Amycolatopsis sp. NBC_01480: one gene and its partner. The protein of the gene in region 2 interacts with the protein of the main gene of each other region in a pairwise test. Links are inferred from orthologs where the notes say so. Each region holds a gene or a part of one and is shown on either strand. Other genes may lie near its edges.

What was found.
Region 1: the proteins of tsaE (region 2) and rlmB interact in binary tests that used the Escherichia coli proteins (3 or more experiments, as listed by UniProt). The link is inferred for Amycolatopsis sp. NBC_01480 from one-to-one orthologs.

Annotation. Positions count from the first base shown.
Region 1 is NZ_CP109442.1:2,483,268-2,494,067, forward strand. The notes cover bases 5,646-8,628. They hold rlmB (23S rRNA (guanosine(2251)-2'-O)-methyltransferase RlmB), read left to right. Parts: upstream 5,646-6,650; coding sequence 6,651-7,607; downstream 7,608-8,628. Other genes in these bases: cysS (cysteine--tRNA ligase), read left to right, coding at 5,646-6,619; OG371_RS11810 (MBOAT family O-acyltransferase), read left to right, coding at 8,002-8,628. Outside these bases: DNA repair protein RadA, read right to left, coding at 1-1,272; OG371_RS11770 (hypothetical protein), read right to left, coding at 1,305-1,988; OG371_RS11775 (CarD family transcriptional regulator), read left to right, coding at 2,274-2,765; OG371_RS11780 (IspD/TarI family cytidylyltransferase), read left to right, coding at 2,832-3,494; ispF (2-C-methyl-D-erythritol 2,4-cyclodiphosphate synthase), read left to right, coding at 3,500-3,964; OG371_RS11790 (PPOX class F420-dependent oxidoreductase), read left to right, coding at 3,983-4,378; OG371_RS11795 (HAD family hydrolase), read left to right, coding at 4,457-5,143; more of cysS, read left to right, coding at 5,234-5,645; more of OG371_RS11810, read left to right, coding at 8,629-9,435; OG371_RS11815 (hypothetical protein), read left to right, coding at 9,769-10,707; OG371_RS11820 (hypothetical protein), read left to right, coding at 10,714-10,800. UniProt on the Escherichia coli protein: Specifically methylates the ribose of guanosine 2251 in 23S rRNA.
Region 2 is NZ_CP109442.1:4,030,536-4,041,352, reverse strand. What follows is about bases 3,469-6,468. They hold tsaE (tRNA (adenosine(37)-N6)-threonylcarbamoyltransferase complex ATPase subunit type 1 TsaE), read right to left. Parts: upstream 5,197-6,468; coding sequence 4,741-5,196; downstream 3,469-4,740. Other genes in these bases: alr (alanine racemase), read right to left, coding at 6,281-6,468; OG371_RS19410 (alpha/beta fold hydrolase), read right to left, coding at 5,193-6,284; OG371_RS19420 (squalene cyclase), read left to right, coding at 3,772-4,716; OG371_RS19425 (carboxyl transferase domain-containing protein), read left to right, coding at 3,469-3,775. Outside these bases: rimI (ribosomal protein S18-alanine N-acetyltransferase), read right to left, coding at 1-193; tRNA (adenosine(37)-N6)-threonylcarbamoyltransferase complex dimerization subunit type 1 TsaB, read right to left, coding at 190-855; OG371_RS19430 (acyl-CoA synthetase), read left to right, coding at 1,014-2,435; more of OG371_RS19425, read left to right, coding at 2,432-3,468; more of alr, read right to left, coding at 6,469-7,399; OG371_RS19400 (ABC transporter ATP-binding protein), read right to left, coding at 7,429-8,520; xylB (xylulokinase), read right to left, coding at 8,524-9,963; OG371_RS19390 (DeoR/GlpR family DNA-binding transcription regulator), read right to left, coding at 9,953-10,756. UniProt on the Escherichia coli protein: Required for the formation of a threonylcarbamoyl group on adenosine at position 37 (t(6)A37) in tRNAs that read codons beginning with adenine.

The DNA of each region.
Region 1 (10,800 bases), 1.5 Mb from region 2 along the record:
CGGCACCAGCGCGTGGGTGAAGCCCAGCCGGGACGCCTCGGCGAGGCGGCGGGCGACGTTCGGCACCCTCCGGACCTCGCCGGCCAGCCCGACCTCGCCCAGCGAAACCAGCCGCGGCGACAGCGCGACCTCGTGCAGCGAAGAAGTCAGTGCGAGCACCAGCGCGAGGTCGATGGCCGGCTCGGTGATCTTCATGCCGCCGACCGTGGCGACGTACACGTCCTTGTCGCCGAGCTTGAGTTTTCCGCGTTTTTCCAGCACGGCCAGCACCATCGCGACCCGCGCCGAGTCCAGCCCGCTCACCGCGCGCCGGGGCTGCGGCATGCTCGTGCTCGAAACCAGCGCCTGCACCTCGCCCAGCAGCGGCCGCTTCCCCTCGACCGCCACGGTGATCGCCGTGCCCGGCACCGGCTCGGCGGTGCGGCTCATGAACAGCCCGGACGGATCCGGCACGCCGACGATGCCGCCCTCGGTCAGCTCGAAGCAACCGACCTCGTCCGCCGCGCCGAAGCGGTTTTTCACCCCGCGCACCATCCGCAGCGTCGAGTGCTTGTCGCCCTCGAACTGCAGGACGACGTCGACCAGGTGCTCCAGCACCCGCGGCCCGGCCACCGAGCCGTCCTTCGTGACATGTCCCACGAGCACCACCGGCAGCCCGCGCTCCTTGGCCAGCGCGACCAGCCCCGCGGTGACCGCGCGGACCTGCGTGACCCCGCCCGGCGAGCCCTCCACCTGCGGTGACGCCATGGTCTGGACCGAGTCGACGATCAGCACCCCGGGCTTCACGGCGTCGACGTGCCCGAGGATCGCGGCCAGGTCGCTCTCGGCGGCGAGGAACATCTCGCCGTGCACATTGCCCGTGCGCTCGGCGCGCAGCCGGACCTGCCCGGCCGACTCCTCACCGGTGACATACAGGGACCGCCCGGCCGTGGCCGCCCATTGATAGGCCATCTCGAGCAGCAGGGTCGACTTGCCGACGCCCGGCTCACCGGCCAGCAGGACCACCGCGCCCGGCACCAGCCCGCCGCCGAGCACCCGGTCGAACTCGGGCACCCCGGTGGACTTGGCGCGCGCCGATTCGACGTCGACCTCGGCGATCGGCCGCGCGGGCGCGCTCGGCGCCCCGGCCGCGACCCGCGCGATCGCCGGATTGGCCCCGCCACGCTCCTCGAGCGTGCCCCAGGCCTGGCATTCGGGACAGCGCCCGACCCACTTGGCGGCCTCGTGCCCGCACTCGGCGCACCGGTAGACAGTGCTGCTCTTCTTCACCACGCGCCGAGGCTAGCGGTGGGCACCGACAGAAATCAGTGACCCGCCGCGGCGTTGCCCTGGGCCTGGTCGTGGGCCGGTGCGGCGACCGGCAGCGCGACGACCACCGGGCCGGCGTTCTGGAAGGTGAAGGTGACCTTGATCGTCTGGCCCGGCCACAGCGGCTGCTTGAGGTTCTGCAGCACCACCGAGCCGACGCCCAGCTGGGTCGGCGCGGAGGACGTGGGCGCCGCGGCGTCACTGCTCGAGGACGGCGGCGCGGTGTCGGACGGCGGGGCGGTGTCGGACGAGGAGCTGGAACCGCTCGTCGGCACCGAGGAAGAGGACGGCGCGTCCTGCTGGTTGGTGGCCTCGACGGGGTCCGAGGGGCCGATCACCAGCGAGTGGCCGGCGACGATGGCCGTCGAGCCGCTGATCGTGGCCGGGCCGTCGGTCGCGTCGGAGGTGACCGAAACGAGCTTGTCGTCCTGCGCGCCCTGGTTGACCAGCGTCAGCGTGAGCGGCGCGGACTGGCCGGCCGAGTAGGCGGCGCCCTGCACCGGGTACTGCACCGCGGCGTCGCGCAGGACCAGCGTCTTCACTTGCGCGTAGGTGCCGTTGACCGCGGGCTGCTGAGTGTCGGTCTGGGTGATCTGACCGGCTCCGCAGCCGGCGAGCACGAGCGCGGCGCCGAGCGCCGACACACCTGCGCCGAACACGCGGCGATTCTGCAGCCTCACGTCGGAGTCCTTCCATCTCACGGCCTCGTCACGACGAAGACTAGCCGGGGACCCTCGCGTGCGCGGAACCGGTCCGCCTTGCGGGCGCGCCGCCATCGAAGATCAACCGTCCAATTAGGAATTCGCTGGTGTCGATCAGCGCATTCCCGTCACCTGCATGAGCACGGGGCCGGAAGATTTGTCAACCCCCGCCCAGGCCGCTGACCTGCGACGACGATCCCGGGGCACTAGGTGGGCTTCGGAGGACCGTGCTAAGATGGCATTAGCGAAAGGGGCAGAGGACACATGGTTTTCAAGGTCGGAGAGACCGTCGTCTACCCGCACCACGGTGCCGCACTCATCGAAGCCATCGAAACCCGCGTGATCAAGGGCGAGGAGAAGAAGTACCTCGTCCTCAAAGTCGCGCAAGGGGATCTTACGGTTCGCGTGCCTGCTGACAACGCCGAGATCGTCGGTGTGCGTGACGTCGTCGGGCAAGAAGGACTGGACAAGGTTTTCGACGTACTGCGTGCTCCGCACACCGAAGAGCCCACGAACTGGTCTCGTCGGTACAAGGCCAACCTCGAGAAGCTCGCCTCCGGCGATGTGAACAAGGTGGCCGAAGTGGTGCGCGACCTCTGGCGGCGAGAGAAGGACCGCGGACTTTCAGCCGGTGAAAAGCGGATGCTGGCGAAGGCGCGGCAAATTCTGGTCAGCGAGCTCGCGCTCGCGGAGGGCACCGACGAGGACAAAGCGGAAGTCCTCCTCGACGAGGTTCTGGAAACCGCGACGGTCTGACCCCCTGGGTCATCCGGCTCGCCCGGCGGAGGCTCCGGGCAGTCGCCTCTCTACGATCACGACCTGATGAGCCAGCTGGTGCAGAGCGTCGTGTTCGTGACTGTCGCACACCGGACCGCGGATCCAGAGGCAGCTCTGGCCGTGGTGAACGGTGAAGTTCTCCTCGCGCACACCGTGCGGGGGCTGCTCGGCACACCGGAGATCGATCTGGTGGCCGTGGTGGCCCCCGAGCGGTGTGCCGCTGCGTTTTCGGGGGCTCTCGGGGATCTGCCGGCCCGCTGCCGGATCGTCCCCGGCCCCTCGCTCCGGCCGGCTTTCGCCGCCGTTGAGCCAGAACTTTCCCCGGACGCGGTTGTGCTGGTGCACGACGCGCTCCGGTCGTTCACTCCGCAAGGGACGATCCGTGACGTACTGGGCGCGGCCCGGGCCGGCCGCGTCGTCGTCGTCCCCGTTCTGCCCATGGCGGACACCGTGAAGTCCACCGATGAGGCGCGGCTGATCACCGGCACCGTCGACCGCGACGGGCTCCGCACCGCGCAGACCCCGGTCGGCTTCCCGCTGCCGGAGTTCCGGGCCGCGCTCGGGACGGACGACATCTTCGACGCCGCCGTCCTGGCCGGCGCCGCCACCGTCCCCGGCCATCCCGACGCGATGCGCGTCGCGAGTGCTTTCGAACTCACCCTCGCCGAGGCCCTGGTGGCCCTGCACGGTCACGAGGAGCCCCTGTGAACGACCTGCGCGTCGGCAACGGCGTCGACGTCCACCCGATCGAACCCGGCCGCGAGTGCTGGATGGCCGGGCTGTTGTGGCCGGGCGTCGACGGCTGCGCGGGCCACTCCGACGGCGACGTCGCGGCCCACGCGCTGTGCGACGCGCTGCTGTCCGCCGCCGGGCTCGGCGACCTCGGCGCGGTCTTCGGCACCGGCGACCCGCGGATGGACGGCGCGCACGGCGCCGACATGCTCGCGGAGGTCCGCGCGCTCGTCGAAGCGGACGGGTGGCGCGTGGCGAACGCGACGGTGCAGATCATCGGCAACCGCCCGCGCGTCGGGAAACGGCGTGACGAGGCGCAGAAGGTGCTCGGCGAGGCCGTCGGCGGTCCGGTGAGCGTCGCCGGCACGACGTCCGACGGGCTGGGCCTCACCGGCCGCGGCGAGGGCGTCGCGGCGGTGGCGACGGCACTCCTGGTCCGGCCTTGATCGCTTAGGCTGCGAGCCATGGCACTGACTTTCAACGACGCCACGAAGGCGTTGCTCGACGGGAACAACTTCCCCGTGGTCGCGACCATCAACAAGGACGGCTCCGCGCAGACGTCCGTGCTGTGGGCCAAGCGCGAAGGCGACACCCTGGTCTTCGCGACCGTCCGCGGGCGCCTCAAGGAACGCAACATGGTGCGTGACCCGCGGGTGTCCGTCTCGGTCTTCGACACCGGGAACCCGTACAACTACGTCGAAATCCGCGGCCGCGTCGAGATGACCGACGAGGGCGGGCGCGAGCTGATCAACGAGCTGGCGCACAAGTACACCGGCAAGGACTACCCGGCCGAGCCGCCGGAGAACATCCGCGTGCTGGTGCGCGTGATCCCGGAGAAGATCACCGGCAACGCCGCCTGAAGCGAGTTCGCCGCCGGGGGTGAGCCGGACGCCACATCCCGGCGGCGAAACGCCCGGTTTTCTGGCTAGGCTTGGCGCGTGGCCATCAACGCGGTGTTGTTCGACTTCTCAGGCACGCTCTTCCGGCTCGAGCAGAACGCCTTCTGGCTCGACGGGCTCGCCGACGCCGACGGCACGGCGCTCGACGTCGAGGCGCAGACCGAGCTGATGCGGCGGATGACCGCGCCGGTCGGGCAGGTCGTGGAGCTCGACGAGGAGCACCAGCACGCGTGGCACCAGCGCGACCGCGACCCGGAGCTGCACCGGAAGGTGTACCTCGAGGTGCTGCGCCGCTCCGGCGTCCCCCGCCCCGAGCAGGCCGAGGCGCTGTACCAGCGGCTGATCACGCCGGGCGAATGGACGCCGTACCCGGACACCGAGGCGGCGCTGAAGGCCGTCTCGGGCCAGGGCCGCAAGGTCGGGGTGCTGAGCAACATCGCGTTCGACATCCGGCCGGCGTTCTCGCAGCGCGGCTGGGACGCGTACGTGGACGAGTTCATCCTGTCGTTCGAGGTCGGGGCCATCAAGCCGGAGCTGGAGATCTTCCGGACCGCGCTGGACCGGCTCGGCGTGCGCGCCGAGGAGACCCTGATGGTCGGCGACAGCGAGGAGGCCGACGGCGGCGCCCGCGCGCTGGGCTGCGAGTTCGCCCTGGTCGACCCGCTGCCCACGACCGAGCGGCCGGACGCGCTGCTCGGCGCGCTGCGGGCGCACGGCCTGCTCTGACCGGCTCGTGAGTGGCTATGACGGTTCTAACCGTCATGAACACTCACGAGCCCTGCGACCTCGCCCACACCCACCCCGTACCCTCTGGGGGTGGCCCTACACCTCTTCGACACCGCGACCCGTGCCCCCCGGGAGTTCGTTCCCGTCCGCAGCGGAACGGCGTCCATCTACCTGTGCGGGGCCACCGTGCAGGGCGTGCCCCACATCGGGCACGTGCGGGGGGTGCTGAACTACGACGTGCTGCGCCGCTGGCTGCTCCACAGTGGACTCGACGTGCTGCTGGTGCGCAACGTCACCGACATCGACGACAAGATCCTCACCAAGGCCGCCGAGGCGGAGCGGCCCTGGTGGGAGTGGGCGACCAAGCACGAGCGCGAGTTCGAGCAGGCCTACGACGCGCTCGGCTGCCTCCCGCCGTCGGTCAACCCGCGCGCGACCGGGCACATCACGCAGATGGTCGAGCTGATCCAGCGCCTGATCGACAGCGACCACGCCTACGCGGCGGACGGCGACGTCTACTTCTCGGTGAAGTCCTTCGACGGCTACGGGTCGCTTTCCGGCCAGCAGCTCGACGAGGTCCAGCAGGGCGAAACGCCGACGCGCGGCAAGCGTGACTCGCGCGACTTCACGCTGTGGAAGAGCGCGAAGCCGGGCGAGCCCTCGTGGCCGACGCCGTGGGGCGACGGCCGTCCGGGCTGGCACCTGGAGTGCTCCGCGATGGCGACGAACTACCTCGGCGCCGAGTTCGACATCCACGGCGGCGGCGTCGACCTGGTGTTCCCGCACCACGAGAACGAGCGCGCGCAGTCGAACGCGGCGGGCGACGGCTTCGCGCGGTACTGGCTGCACAACGCGTGGGTGACCATGTCCGGCGAGAAGATGTCCAAGTCGCTGGGCAACACTGTGTCGATCCCGGCGATGCTGGAGCGCTACCGGGCGCCCGAGCTGCGGTACTACCTGGTGCAGCCGCACTACCGGTCGACGGTCGAGTACTCCGACGGCGCGGTCGCGGAGGCGGCGCAGGGCTACCGGCGGATCGAGGGCTTCCTGCGGCGCGCGGCCTCGGCCGGCGAGGTGCCGCTGGGCCAGGTGGCGCCGGAGTTCGCCGCCGCGCTGGACGACGACCTCGCGACCCCCGCCGCGTTCGCCGTGGTGCACAACACGGTGCGTGACGGTAACGCCGCCCTCGACGAGGGCGACACCCCCAAGGCGCTTGAACTCGCCGCCTCGGTGCGCGCGATGACCGACGTGCTCGGCCTCGACCCGTTGTCCGCGCGCTGGTCCGAGGGCGGCTCGGACACCCCGGTCCGCGAGGCGCTGGCCGAGCTGGTCGAAAGCCTGCTCGCCGAACGGCAGCAGGCCCGCGCGGCGAAGGACTTCGCGCGCGCGGACGCCGCCCGTGACCGCCTGGTGCAGGCGGGCATCGTGGTGGAGGACACCCCGAACGGTCCGCAGTGGACGGTCAGGAACTCCTGATCGCCGCTGCGGCGGATTAAGGACTCGTTACATGGCAGGCAACTCACGGCGTCAGGGCGCCATCCGCAAGACCGGCACCAAGAAGGGCCAGGTCGTCGGCTCCGGCGGGCAGCGGCGCAAGGCGCTGGAGGGCAAGGGCCCCACGCCCAAGGCCGAGGACCGGCCCGGGCACAAGGCGTACCGCGCCGCGAACGCCGCGAAGACGCGTGAGCAGTCGCGGCAGAAGAAGGCCGACAAGCCGGAGCTGATCGCGGGCCGCAACCCGGTCGTCGAGGCGCTGCGGGCGGACGTCCCGGGTGTCGCGCTGTACGTCGCGCTGAACATCGAGATCGACGACCGCGTCAACGAGGCCGTCCGGCTGGCCGGCGACAAGGGCATCTCGATCCTGGAGATCCCGCGCGAGGAGCTCGACCGCAAGACGAACCGCGCGATGCACCAGGGCCTGGGCTTGCAGGTGCCGCCGTTCGAGTACGCGCACCCGGACGACCTGATGACCGCCGCGCGCGATTCGGGCAACACCCCGCTGTTCGTCGCGCTCGACGGCGTGACGGACCCGCGCAACCTCGGCGCCGTCATCCGCTCGGCCGCCGCGTTCGGCGCGCATGGCGTGCTGCTGCCGGAGCGCCGCAGCGCCGGCATGACGGCCGTGGCGTGGCGCACAAGCGCGGGCACGGCGGCGAAGCTGCCCATCGCGGTCGCCACGAACCTGACGCGCCAACTGAAGTCGTGGGCGTCGAGCGGCCTGATGATCGTCGGCCTCGACGCGGACGGCACCGTGGACATCGACGCGCTGGACCTGGCGTCGGAACCGCTGGTCGTCGTGCTGGGCTCGGAGGGCCGCGGCCTCTCCCGCCTGGTCCGCGAAACCTGCGACGCCACCGTCTCGATCCCGATGGCGGCCGGCGTGGAATCCCTGAACGCCTCGGTCGCTGCCGGTGTGCTGCTCGCGGAGGTCGCCCGTCGGCGCCGTTTGGCCGGGCGCATCTGACCCCTGTTCCACCTTCTGGCCTGTCCCCCTGATCCAGGGCGACGGGCCAGATCTCTCTCCGCTCCCCACCGCCCCATCCACAGCCCGCTCCGATTGTGGACAACTCCGCCCTCCATCCCGCTCTCGGCAGTTCCCGTCGGCCCCCGCCGATAAACTGGACTGGGGACGCCCCCCGGAGAGGGTGGGGGCTGCGTTCCAGGCCGGGGCAGGCGCAGGGGCAAGGACTGCGGTCCACGGCCGAAGCCGGGACAGCGTTCGCGACGGGGTGGCGTTCGGGAGTCGACCGACGCTGGTGGACACGCTCCGTGATTCGCGCGTGATACTCCGGGCTTCGCTCCACCGCGACACCCACTCGGGCTAAGGTCAGCTCCGGAACCGAGGGGGTCCGCTACCGATGTCGTTCGTTTCGCCGCTGTTCTTGTGGTACTTCATGCCCACGGTGCTGGTCGCCGTGCTGGTGTGCCCGCGGAGCTGGCGCAACGGCATCGTCGCGGTGGCGAGCCTGCTGTTCTACGTGATCGGCGCCGGACCGTACATTTTCCTGCTGCTGCTGTGCATGGCGGTCAACTTCTTCGCCGGGCCCGCGCTCGAGCCGAGCCCGTGGGACCTGCGGGGGACGCGGCGCCGGCGGATCCTGATCGGCGTCGTCACGCTCGACGTGCTGGTGCTGGTGATCTGGAAGTACGCGGGGTTCGCGACGCAGCAGATCGCGGCCGTCTCGCACTGGTTCGGCGGGGACCTCGGCGTCGCCAACATCGTGGTGCCGATCGGGATCTCCTTCTACACCTTCCACCACATCTCGTACGTCGTGGACATTTACCGCGGCGAGCGGCGCGCGCTGCGCAACCCGGTGGCGTTCGCGGCGTACATCGCGATGTTCCCGCAGTTGGTGGCCGGGCCGATCGTGCGGTACCGCGAGATCGCGGACCAGCTGCCGCAGCAGCGTTCGCACCGGCTCGACGACATCGCGGCCGGCTTCCCGCGGTTCGCGCTGGGGCTGTGCAAGAAGTCCATCGTCGCCGACTCGCTCAGCCCGATGGTCGAAGCGTGCTTCGCGACGCCGCCGGACCAGATGACGTTCGCGACGGCCTGGCTCGGCGCCATCGGCTACACCCTCCAGCTGTTCTTCGACTTCTCCGGCTACTCCGACATGGCCATCGGCCTCGGCCGGATGCTGGGCTTCCGGCTGCCGGAAAACTTCGCCCGCCCGTACTCGTCGGTGACGATCACGGAGTTCTGGCGCCGCTGGCACATGTCGCTGTCCCGCTGGTTCCGCGACTACGTCTACATCCCGCTGGGCGGCAACCGCGCCGGCGCCGGGCGCACGTACCGCAACCTGTGCATCGTGTTCGTGCTGACGGGTTTCTGGCACGGCGCGCAGTGGACGTTCCTGATCTGGGGCTGTTACCACGGCGCGCTGCTGGTGATCGAACGCCGCTTCAACCTCGCCGAGACGCCGGCGGGCCCGGTCGCCCGGATCGCGCGCCGCGCGCTGACCCTGCTGCTCGTGGTGTTCGGCTGGGTATTCTTCCGCTCGGCCGACCTCGGCCATGCGCTCGCCATGATCGGCCACATGCTGCTGCCGGACTTCGGCGGCCTCGGCGACGTCGTCGAAAGCGCGCTGACCAACCAGCGGCTGGTCATCCTCCTCGCCGCGCTCGCCGTTTTCTTCCTCCCGGCGCACCCGGTCACCGGCCCACTGCTGGAATCCTCGCGCAGCCGCGGCGCGACGGCCCTGCGCGTCGGCGTGATGACCGTCGGCCTCGTCTACGCCGCCATCCTGGTCGCGACGGGGACGTTCAGCCCATTCCTCTACTACCAATTCTGACCGCAAAGCCGCGGTGACTGTCTGCATTCGGTGACACGGGGGCACCGGCTGCGCGGGGAGGTCCGCCCGCGTCCCTCCGACGGGGTTTTCGGCGTTTCGGAGAAAACCGCAAAACGTGAAAATCCTTGCCCAGAGTCACCTCGAACCTGGAATATTGTCCCCCGAATTTCTTATTTCGCCGGTCACCCCAAGCGCGTAAAGTAACTCCCCGCGCTCGAACCGATACGCAACGCACTCGTCCGTTCGAGTGGTTCAAGGAGGTGAACCGTGGTCGCGGAAGCCGGCCGTCCTCACCGAAGCTCACTACAGGAGATCTTCTGGACCCGCACCACGTTGTTACTGACCGTGCTCGTCGTGATCGCGGTATTGAGCCTGTGGATCTCCAGCATGATGGACGCCGGCACGGGTAAAACGCTCGTCACCTCCCTGGGCACCGGCACGCTGATCTCCGCGCTGGTCGGCTTTGGACAGACCTTGATCACCGCCAGCGCGTCGCAGCGCGCGATGGTGACTCCGCTGATCGAGGAGAGCCGGCGCGCGCTCGAAGACCTCAGCGCCGAATACCGGTCGCTCAACAAGGAGTTCTTCCCCACGCACGTGTTCGACGCGACGACGGACCCCGACCCCGCGTTCAACCGGATGCTGATGTCGGACCTGGACAACACGCGCCAGTACTTCTTCCGCGGCTTCTCCGGACGGCACGCGGCCGCCCGGCTTCTGTTGACCCGCACCGATCGTGAGCTGCACGCCGTGATCGCCGACCCGCGCGACGCCGGTTCCATCAGCGGCCGCGCGCGTTACCTGCTGCGGCGCGAGGCGGCGGAAGTCGACTACGAGGCGATCCAGAGCGGCCTGCACGAGGAGATCCACATTGGACTCGTCGGGCTGTTCCTGGCCCGCAGCCGGTGCGCGCAGGTCGACATCACCGTGGTCGCCGACCCGCCGCTGGACCGGCTGGAGATGTTCGACGCCAGCGTGTGGGTCACGCTGTACAGCGACGTGCGCGGCGCGACCAAGCTGTACCCGCGGTCGCTGCGGTTCACCGAGGGCTCCTTCATCTACAACATGGAACGCGCCGAGTTCCTGCGCCTCTCCCAATCGCGGACCGGCCGCCACTTCCGCATCACCTCCGCGACGACGCGGGCCGATTTCCTTGTCCTGTTCGAAAAGATCACCGGATCCGACTTGTCCGAGGAGAACTTCCGTGACTTGGAGGGAAGGTTCCACGCCTTCCGCGCGGAGTTCTCCGCACGAGCCGAGCTAGGGAGCTGAGCCGTCTTGCTCACTCGCTTGTCCCCACTGAACCACCTGGCCACACGGCTGCGCTCGGCGGGTTTCCCGCTGTCCCAGGACTGGCGCACCGTG
Region 2 (10,817 bases):
GCCCGACGACGGCGAGGCCCGCGTAGCCGAGCAGCTCCGTGCCGTCGTCCGAGCGCGCGGCGAGGTAGTAGTGGCCCTGGTCCAGCTCGGAGTGGAACGCGCGGGCGCTCCACGGGTCGTCGCCGGGGAAGAGGATCTCCTCGATCTCCGCGCACCTGCGGACGTCGCTGCGGCGCAGCTGGTCGAGCTTCACGGCGCGGTCACCCGCTTGCGGCCGGTGGGCTCGACGGCATCCGGGCGACGCAGGTACAGCGGCGTCAGCGGCTCGGGCGCCGCGCCGGACAGCAGGGCCGCGCGCGCCGCGGAGACCAGCCCGGCCGGCGACGGGAACCGCGGCTCGATCGGGGTCACGCCGACGGCTTCGGCGTACAGCAGCGCGCCGTCGCCCGCGGCCACGCGCACGGTGGTCTCGACCTCGGCCGGACGCTGGACGTTCGGCCCGTCCACCCGGGCGCCGGCGGCGTCGTACGCGGCCCAGTAGACCTCGCGGCGGCGGGCGTCGGTGAGCACGAGGAACGGGCTCTCGGTCTTGACCACGTCAGCGGCGATCGCGTCCAGGCTGCACACCGGGTACGCGGGGATGCCGAGCGCGTGGGACAGCGCCGCGGCGGTCGCCATGCCCGCGCGCAGGCCGGTGAACGGGCCGGGGCCGACGCCGCAGACGATCGCGTCGAGGTCACGCAGCGTCACACCGGCCGCTTCGGCGGCGGCGAGGGCGTGCGGCGTGATGAGCTCGCCGTGGGCACGCGCGTCGACCGTCACGCGGTCGCCGCGGGTGGTCAGCTCCGCCTGGTCCACGGCGACGATGCCCGCGGTCACGGCCGGGGTCGAGGTGTCGATCGCCAGTACTAACACGGTGTCCAAGCCTACGACCAGGCTCGCGGCGCATGTCTGCCGGGCTGAACGGGCAACCCCCGTAACCCTGTGAATCGCGTCGCAGGTGGCGGACGTCGTGGCGCGGTACCGTGCGAAGCCAGGCGCCGGTCGATGAAGCGACGCAGGAGGTACTCGACGTGCCCGATCCGCTGTTCCCCGCGATCACCACCGGTTCGGACACCGAGGCCTTGCGCTTCGGCGACCGGGCCCTCAGTTACGCACAGCTCGGCGCGGTCGCCGGCGCGCTGGCGCGTGAGCTGCCCGGCGACCGGGTGGCGGTGTGGGCGACGTCCACGCTGCCCACGAGTGTCGCCGTGGTCGCCGCGCTGCTCGCGGGGGTCCCCGCGGTGCCGGTGAACCCGAAGATCGGCGAGCGCGAGCTGGCGCACATCGTCGCCGACAGCAAACCCTCGCTGGTGCTGGCCGAACCGGGTGTCGAGCTGCCCGCGGGCCTGGCCGAATTGCCGCGCCTCGACGTCACCCTCGAAGGCGACGGCCCGGTGCCGGAAGCCGAGCCCGACCCGGAGTCACCCGCGCTGATCGTCTACACCTCCGGCACCACCGGCCCGCCCAAGGGCGTGGTGCTCCCCCGGCGCGCGATCTCCTCGACGCTCGACGCGCTGGAGGACGCGTGGGGGTGGAGCGCCTCAGACGTCCTCGTGCACGCACTCCCCCTGTTCCACGTGCACGGCCTGATCCTCGGCATCCTCGGCCCGCTGCGCCGCGGCGGCTCGGTGCGCCACCTCGGCCGGTTCTCGACCGAGGGCGTCGCGCGCGAGCTGGCGGACGGCGCCACGATGATGTTCGGCGTCCCGACGATGTATCACCGGATCGCGGAAACCGTCGCGAATGACAGCGATTTGTCGACCGCCCTGCGTGGCGCGCGGCTGCTGGTCTCGGGCTCGGCGGCGTTGCCGGTGCACGACCACCAGCGGATCACGGCGGCGACCGGGCAGCAGGTAGTGGAGCGTTACGGGATGACCGAGACGCTGATGAACACCAGCGTCCGCGCGGACGGCGAGCGCAAGCCGGGCACGGTCGGCGTCCCGCTGTCCGGGGTCGACCTGCGGCTGGTCGACGAAGCCGGCGCGGCGATCACCGACCTCGAGACCGTCGGGGAGATCCAGGTGCGCGGGCCCAACCTGTTCACCGAGTACCTGAACCGGCCGGACGCCACGGCCGCCGCGCTCGACGGCGGCTGGTTCCGCACCGGCGACATGGCCACCCGCGATGCCGACGGCTACGTGAAGATCGTCGGCCGCAAGGCCACCGACCTGATCAAGAGCGGCGGGTACAAGATCGGCGCGGGTGAGATCGAGAACGCGCTGCTGGAGCATCCCGGCGTCGCCGAGGCGGCCGTCACCGGCGAGCCGGACGACGACCTCGGCGAGCGGATCGTCGCGTGGGTCGTGCCGGACGGCGAGCGGCCGTCGGCCGAGGAGCTGGCCGACCACGTCGCGAAACTGCTGGCGCCGCACAAGCGGCCACGAGTCGTGCGGTACCTGGAAGCGTTGCCGCGCAACGACATGGGCAAGATCCTGAAGCGGGCGCTGGGATGAGGCCCCCGGCCCGTGAGGTGATCGCCGCCGTTTCGACCGGCTTCGAGGAACTGAGGGTGTCCTCTGTGGACACTGACGGCCCGGACGGCCCGATCGACTGGCCCGGCTACGGCGTGGCGCGCGCCGCGGCGGAAGAGCGCAGCGGCGAATCCGAGTCGGTGGTCGTCGGCACGGCGAAGGTCGGCGACGTCGAAACGGTGCTGATCACCTGGGAGTTCGGCTTCCTCGGCGGCTCGATCGGGCAGCGCACCGGCGACCGGGTGGAGGCCGCGTTCGCCAAGGCCCGCGAGCTGAAGCTGCCCGTGGTCTCGCTGATCGCGACCGGCGGCAGCCGCATGCAGCACGGCATGCGCGCGCTCTCGCAGCTGCAGCGGATCGCGCGGGCTTCGGCGGCAGCGCGGAAAGACGGCGTCGCGCAGATCTCCGTGCTGCGCGACCCGACGACGGGTGGCGGCTGGGCGACGCTCGGCGCGAGCGCCGACGTGGTGCTCGGGCTGCCGGAGGCTCAGGTCGGCTTCGCCGGCTCGCGGGTGCGGCCCGCGACGTCGCCTTCGGAGGCGTACACGGCGGAGGCCAAGTACGAGTGGGGCCAGATCGACCAGCTCGTGGAGCCCGAGGACCTGGCCGACGTGTTGGCGCGATGGCTCTTCCTGCTGACGGCCCGCTCGACCGAAGCCGTTCCGCCGCCTAAGGCATTGGGCACGGTGGAACCGCCCGAGTCGGGTTGGGACGCCGTACGCGCAGCGCGCGCGTCTTCCCGCGCCCGCGCCGCGAAGTACCTCAACAGCTACTTCGACTGGCGCGAAACGATCAACGGAGACCGCGCCGGCGGTGTCGACGAAGGCGTCCTGTGCGGCTTCGGACGGCGAGACGGCCGCGCGGTCGCGTACGCAGCACAGTGCGGCACCGCTACGCGCCCGGCGGGCTTCCGCACGGCGGCCCGTCTCGTGCGGCTGGCGTCCCGGCTGGGCATCCCGGTGCTGACGCTCGTCGACACCCCGGGCGCGGCCAACGACGAGGACGCGGAGCAGACCGGCGTCGGCGCGGCCATCGCGGAGCTGTTCGAGGCGATCGCGACCGCCGAAGTCCCCGTCACCACGCTGGTCATCGGCGAGGGCGGTTCGGGCGGCGCGATGGCCTTCGCGGCGCCGGGGTCGTCCTGGGTGGCGCCGGACGCGTACTTCTCCGTCACGTCACCGGAAGCGGCCGCGGCGATCCTGAAACGGCCGATGACCGAGATCCCGGAGATCGCCGACCGGCTGCGGCTGCGCCCGGCCGACCTGGTGGAGCTGGGCATCGCGAACGGCATCGTCCAGCCGGCGGACGGAGCGGCGTCGTGACCGACTGGCTTCTCGACTCGGACCCGGCGCTGCGCTGGCAGGTCGAGCGCGACCTGCGCCACGAGCCGCCCGAGGTGTGGGAGGCGACGCGGGCCAGGGTCGCGACCGAGGGCTTCGGCGCGCGCCTGCTCGCGCTGCAGGACCCGGACGGCCAGTGGGCGGGCGGCGCGTTTTTCCCGGCGGGCTTCCGCGGCGGCGAGGACGGCCAGCCGTGGACCGCCACGACCTGGTCGCTCAACTCCCTCCGGGAATGGGGCCTCGACCCCGCGGTCCTGCGGGCGCGCCGCACGGCCGAGCTGATCGCGGAGAACAGCCGCTGGGAGTACGACAACCTGCCGTACTGGGGCGGCGAGGTCGACTGCTGCATCAACTCCTGGACGGTGCTGAACGGCCTGTGGCTGGGCGCCGACGTCACCGGCATCGTCGACTGGTTCGTCGAGCACCGGCTGCCCGACGGCGGCTGGAACTGCGAATGGGTCGAGGGCTCAACGCGTTCGTCAGTCCACTCGACACTGAACACGCTCAAGGGCTTGCTCGCGTACGACATCGCGACCGGGGGCACGGACGCGACGCGCGAGGCCCGTCGCTCCGGCGAGGAATACCTGTTGCAGCGTAAGCTTTTCCGCCGTCTGTCCACGGGTGAACCGGTCGCGGACTGGGTGGACCGGTTCGCGTATCCGTTCCGCTGGTTCTACAACGTGCTGAACGCGGCCGAGTACTTCCGCGAGGCCTCGCTGTTCGACGGCACCCCGCCGGATCCGCGGATGGCCGAGGCGATCGAGCTGATCCGCGCCGCCCGGCAGCCGGACGGCAGCTGGCTCCAGGGCCGCCGCCACCCTGGCCGGGTGTGGTTCGAGGTCGACGTGCCGGCGGGCGAGCCGTCCAAGTGGCTCACGCTGTCGGGCACCCGGGTCCTGGACTGGTGGCAAAAGGGCTCGTGAGTGTTTATGACGGTTAGAACCGTCTTAAACACTCACGAGCCGGCGTGCGGCCCAGGTGCCGTGCGGCTCCAGCTCCACCACGCGCACGTCGTCGTCGCGGCGGTCGAGGCGGACGACCAGGTAGTCGTCCGACAGGCGGTCCGCCGTGCCCTCGCCCCACTCGACGACCACGGCGGAACGCTCCAGATCCGTGTCCAGGTCGAGGTCGTCGAGCTGCGAAAGGTCGCCGCCCAGCCGGTACGCGTCGACGTGGACCAACGGCACGCCCGCGGTTCCGGCCGGGTGCACGCGGGCCAGCACGAACGTCGGCGAGCTGACCCGCCCGCCGACGCCGAGGCCGTCCGCGATGCCGCGGGTCAGCGTCGTCTTGCCCGCGCCGAGCGGCCCGGCGAGCAGCACCAGGTCGCCCGCGCGCAACGACGCGCCCAGCGCCCGGCCGAACGCCATCGTGTCCTCGGGGGTCGCGAACAGGAAGCTCACCGTTTCCACCACCAGTTCCGCCGGTTCGGGGCCGCGCTGCCGAAACAGCGCTGCAACAGGTCGATCAGATGGCTGGTGACCAGCTCGGGCTGCTCCAGCAGCACCATGTGCCCGGCCCCGCGCACGCGCACCAGCTCCGCCTCGGGCAGCTCGGCGGCGATGCGCTCGGCGTGCGCGAACGGCGTGAACCGGTCGGAGTCGCCGCCGATCACCAGCACCTCGGCGTGTTTCAGGCCGGCCAGCGCGGCGTAGCGGTTGTGGCTGCCGAGGGTGTCGACGAAGTTCACCAGCCCGCGCACCGGCGTCAGGTCCAGCATCTGCAGCATGAAGTCGACCAGCCGCGGCGAGACCTCGCGGCTGCCGAACGCCAGCCGTCGCACCGCCTGGCGCGTGAGCTGGCCGCCCGCCGCGCGCACGAACTCCACCAGCCCCGGCTGCCAGCCGGCCAGATTGCCGACGCCGCGCGTGAGCGGGTTGTACTTGGACAGCAGCGGCCGCGGCAGCCCGCGCGAGCCGATTTCGCCCGCCGCGGTGGCGATGAACGCGACGCCGAGCACGCGGTCTTCGAACAGCTCCGGGTGCTCCGCGGCCAGCTCCATGATCACCATGCCGCCCATGGAGTGTCCGATGAGGACGATCGGACCCTCGGGCACCATCGCCCGCAGCACGCTGTCGAGGTCGTGCGCCAGCTGCTCGATGGTGCTGGTCTCCGCCGACGCCTGGCCGGACAGCCCGTGGCCGCGGTGGTCGTAGTACACCTGCCGCACCCGCGGCAGCCGCAGCGTCGCCAGGTCCCGGCGCTGGAAATGCCAGCAACGGCGCGAGAGCGCGAAACCGTGCACGCCGACGACCGTCAGCTCCGGTGTCCCCCCGTCCTCCGGATCGATCTCCTCGACCGAAAGCGGCGTGCCGTCCTCGGCCGCGACGGTCGAGGTGCGGTCGGGCTTCAGCTCGCCGAGCCGCTCGTCCACGTACGGGTCCTCACTGTGCCTGCGCTGCTGCGCGGCGACGAGCGCCGCGGCCGCGGTGCCGGTCGCCACGGCGCCCACACCGCCGACGATGGCCCACAGTCTCCGTGAAGGTGTCACGCCGGTCCTCCCAGATACCGCCGGCGCACGCGCGGCCGGTACATCGAGGTCACGATCTCGTAGTCGATGGTGCCGAGTTTGTCGGCCCATTCCCGCGCGGTGGGCGCCCCGGCCTCGCCGGCGCCGAACAGGACGACCTCGTCGCCGACCGCGGGCACGTCGTCACCGCAGTCGACCACCAGCTGGTCCATGCACACCCGCCCGGCCACCGGACGGCGCCGCCCGCCCAGCCAGACGTCCATCTTGCCGGACAGCGACCGCGGCACCCCGTCCCCGTACCCGACGGGCACCAGCGCCAGCGTGGTGTCGCGCTCGGCGGTCCACGTGTGTCCATAAGAGACGGACTCGCCGGCGGGCAGCGGTTTGGTCAGCGCCACGGCGGAGCGGAACGACATCACCGGGCGCAGGTTTTCCTTCTGTGGCACGGGATTGAGCCCGTACATCGCGATGCCGGTGCGCACCAGGTCGAAGTGCAGGTCCGGCCGGGTCAGCACGGCGGCGGAGTTGGCCAGGTGGCGCAGCGGCTCCAGCCCGGCGGCGCGGGCGATGTCGAACGCCTCCGAGAAGCGCTTCGCCTGCGCGTCGACCGAAGGGTGGCCCGGCTCGTCCGCGCAGGCCAGGTGCGACCAGATGGCGACGACGTCCACCCGCGGCTCGGCGGCCGCGGCCTCGACCAGCTCCGGCCACGCGGCGGGCGGGCAGCCGTTGCGGGAGAGCCCGGTGTCGATCTTGAGGTGCACCCGCGCGCGCTTGCCGGCCTGACCGGCGGCGTCCGCGATGCGGCGGAGCTCGTCGACGGAGCTGGCGGCGAGATCGACGTCCGCCTCGATCCCGGGCGCGAAATCGGCGGTCGGCACGTCGAGCCAGCTCAGCAGCCGGGTGGTGATGCCGCCGTGGCGCAGGTCCAGCGCCTCACCCAGCGAGCAGGTGCCCAGCCAGGTGGCCCCGGCGTCGATCGCGGCGCGCGCGACGGGCAGCGCGCCATGGCCGTACGCGTCGGCCTTGACCACGGCCATCAGCTCGGCGCCCGGGGCGCGCTCGGCCAGCAGGGTGACGTTGTGGCGCAGGGCGTCGAGGTCGATCACGACCTCGGCCCGCGGGAAACTGGCAGTCATAGCGACTACCAGTTTCCCACGTCACGACCTCAGGGGAGCCGCAGCCCGGTAGTGCCGGAGAACACATGCAGCTCGTCGGGACGGATCCGCAGGTGCAGGGTGTCGCCCATCTTCGGCGGTGTGCGCGGGTCCACCCGCGCGACGACGTTGGACTGCGTGCCCGCGGCGTCCTCGCCGGCCAGCTTGCCGTAGACGTACGCGTCCGAGCCCAGCTCCTCGACCAGCTCGACCTTCATCGGCAGGGTGCCGTCGGTGTCCGTGGTCACCTCGAGCGACTCCGGACGGAAGCCCAGGGTGATCGTGTCGCCGTCGGCCGCGCTGACGATCTCGCGGCTGAGCGGCACGCTCGCGCCGCCGACCTCGGCGCCGTCCGCGGTCAGCTTCGCCGAGGCCAGGTTCATGGCCGGCGAGCCGATGAAGCCCGCGACGAACACGTTCGCCGGGTGGTCGTACAGCGCGCGCGGGGTGTCGCACTGCTGGAGCAGGCCGTCGGACAGCACCGCGACGCGGTCGCCCATCGTCATGGCCTCGACCTGGTCGTGCGTGACGTACACGGTGGTGACGCCGAGGCGGCGCTGCAGCGCGGCGATCTGCGTGCGGGTGGACACGCGCAGCTTCGCGTCCAGATTGGACAGTGGCTCGTCCATCAGGAACACCTGCGGCTCGCGCACGATCGCGCGGCCCATGGCGACGCGCTGGCGCTGGCCACCGGAGAGCGCCTTCGGCTTGCGGTCGAGGTAGTCCTCGATGTCGAGCAGCTTCGCGGCGTCGAGCACCTTCTGCTTGATCTCCGACGCCGGGCGGCCCGCGATCTTCAGCGCGAAGCCCATGTTCTGCGCCACGGTCATGTGCGGGTACAGCGCGTAGTTCTGGAAGACCATCGCGATGTCACGCGAGCGCGGCGGCAGCTGGGTGACGTCGCGGTCGCCGATCCACACGGCGCCGTCGTCGATGTCCTCGAGGCCCGCGAGCATGCGCAGGGCGGTCGACTTGCCGGAGCCGGACGGGCCGACGAGCACCAGGAACTCGCCGTCGGCGATCTCCAGCTCGAGCGCGTCGACAGCGGGCCGGTCGGTCCCGGCGTAGCGCCGGGACGCCTTGTCGTAAGTGATGGTGGCCATCGGTCAGTCCTCTCCGAATTTCGCGGGAACCCCGTGCACGGCTTGGCGTGCTTCGCGGTGGCGGTGCTGGATCTCGTGGCCCGCGGCGCGCTGCGCCCCGGTCGGCTCGTCCAGCTCGAGCCGGTTTCCAGGTCCCTGTCCCGCCCAGGCGGGCGGCTCGGCGGAGCCGGCCAGCGCCCAGGCGGCCTGCCGCGCGGCGCCGAGGGCGACGTACTCGCCGACCTCGGGGATCACCACGGGCACGCCGAACACGATCGGCGCCACGGCCCGCACGGCCGCGGACTGCGCGCCGCCGCCGATGAGCAGCACCCGCCGTACCTCCAGGCCCTGCGCGCGCACGGCGTCGAGGCCGGCGGCCAGACCGCACAGCATGCCTTCGACGCACGCGCGGGCGAGGTTCTCCGGGCTCATGTTCGCCCGGGTCAGGCCGTGCAGTGAGCCGGTGGCATCCGGCAGGTTCGGCGTCCGCTCGCCGTCGAGGTACGGCAGCAGCGTGAGCCCGCCCGCGCCCGGCTCGGCGGCCAGCGCGAGGCGGTCGAACTCGGCCAGCTCCACGCCCAGCATCGCGGCGCCCGCGGTGAGCACGCGGGCGGCGTTCAGCGCCGCGGTGAGCGGGAGGAACCGGCCGGTCGCGTCGGCGAACCCGGCGACCAGGCCGCTCGCGTCGGCCGAGCCCTGCTCCGCCACGCCGAACACGGTGCCGCTGGTGCCGATCGAGACCACCGCGTCGCCCGGCGCCAGCTCCAGCGCGAGGGCGGCGGCCATGTTGTCGCCGGTGCCCGCGGAAACCAGCATGCCGTTCCCGGTGTGCCCGGCGACGTCGGCCGGGCCCAGCACCGTGGGCAGTTCGGGGGTGCGGCCGCCGAACGCGTGGGCCAGCACGTCCAGCCGGTAGGTGTTCTCGGTCGGGGAGAAGTAGCCGGTGCCGGACGCGTCGCCGCGGTCGGTCACGGCCGTCTCGGGCCGGCCGAGCAGCCGCCAGGTCAGCCAGTCGTGCGGCAGCAGCACCCGCGCCACGCGGTCGGCGTTCTCGGGCTCGTGCTCGGCGAGCCAGCGCAGCTTGGTGACGGTGAAGCTGGCGACCGGCACCGACCCGACGGACTTGGTCCAGACGCCGGGCCCGCCCAGCTCGTCGGTGAGGTCCTTGGCCGCCTGCGCCGAGCGGGTGTCGTTCCACAGCAACGCCGGGCGGACGACCTCGCCGTCCTCGTCTAGGGTGACCAGACCGTGCTGCTGACCGCCGATGCCGATGGCCCGGACGCCCTCGAGCACGTCCTTCGTGGCTTCCCCGAACGCTGTCCACCACGCGGCGGGGTCCACCTCGGTGCCGTCCGGGTGCGGCGCGCGGCCGGTGCGCACGACCTCACCTGTGCGCGCGTCGCAGACCACCACCTTCGACGACTGGGTCGACGAATCGACCCCGGCCACCAGCTCAGCTGTCATAGGGCTGCCCCTCCTCGACGTGTTCGACGGTCTCCACGGCCGTGCCCTCGTTCAGCGCGGCCTCGATCTCCTCGGTCGGCGTGATCTCGCTGGTGACCAGCAGGTCGTAGTCGCCGACGGAACCGTGCGCGTACGTGGCGGTGCGGCCGAACTTCGAGTGGTCCAGCACCAGCACGTTGCGGTTCGCGGCGCGCAGCACGGCCTTCTTCAGCTCGGCGTAGTCGCGCACGGGATGGAACAGCCGCCCGACGGCGACGGCGCTGACGGACACGAACGCGACGTCCGCGCGGGTCCGGTCGAGCAGCGCCAGCACGTCCGGCCCGGAGCAGGAGTCGTACTCGGCGTGGTACCGACCCCCGGCGAGCACCACCTCGACACCGCTGCCGAGCAACCGCGCGGCGTGCAGGGAGTTGGTGATCACGGTCAGGCCCGGCACCTCCGCCAGCCGCTCGACCAGGGGAAACAACGTGGTGGAATCGTCGACGAACACGGTCTGCCCGGGCTCCACCTGCCGGATCGCCGCCTCGGCGAGCGCCTCTTTCTCGCCCTCGTGCAGCGAGAACCGGCTCGCGGTCTCCATGGTGAGCGCCGGGTAGGCCTCGACCTTGCCGCGGAGCTTGCGCAGGAGCCGCCGCTCGGCCAGGTCGTCCAGATCGCGGTGCATCGTCATCAGGCTGACGCCGAACCGCGCGGTGAGGTCGTCGATCCGAGCCTCGCGCACCTCGATGACGTGGTCGAGGATCTCTTTCCGCCGCTGCTCGACGGCGGCATCCGACGGGCGGGTCCTAGGCACAGGCCACCCCGCTGGGGGCCGCCTGATCAGGAGTGTCGCCGCTCACACGTGCTTCTTACCA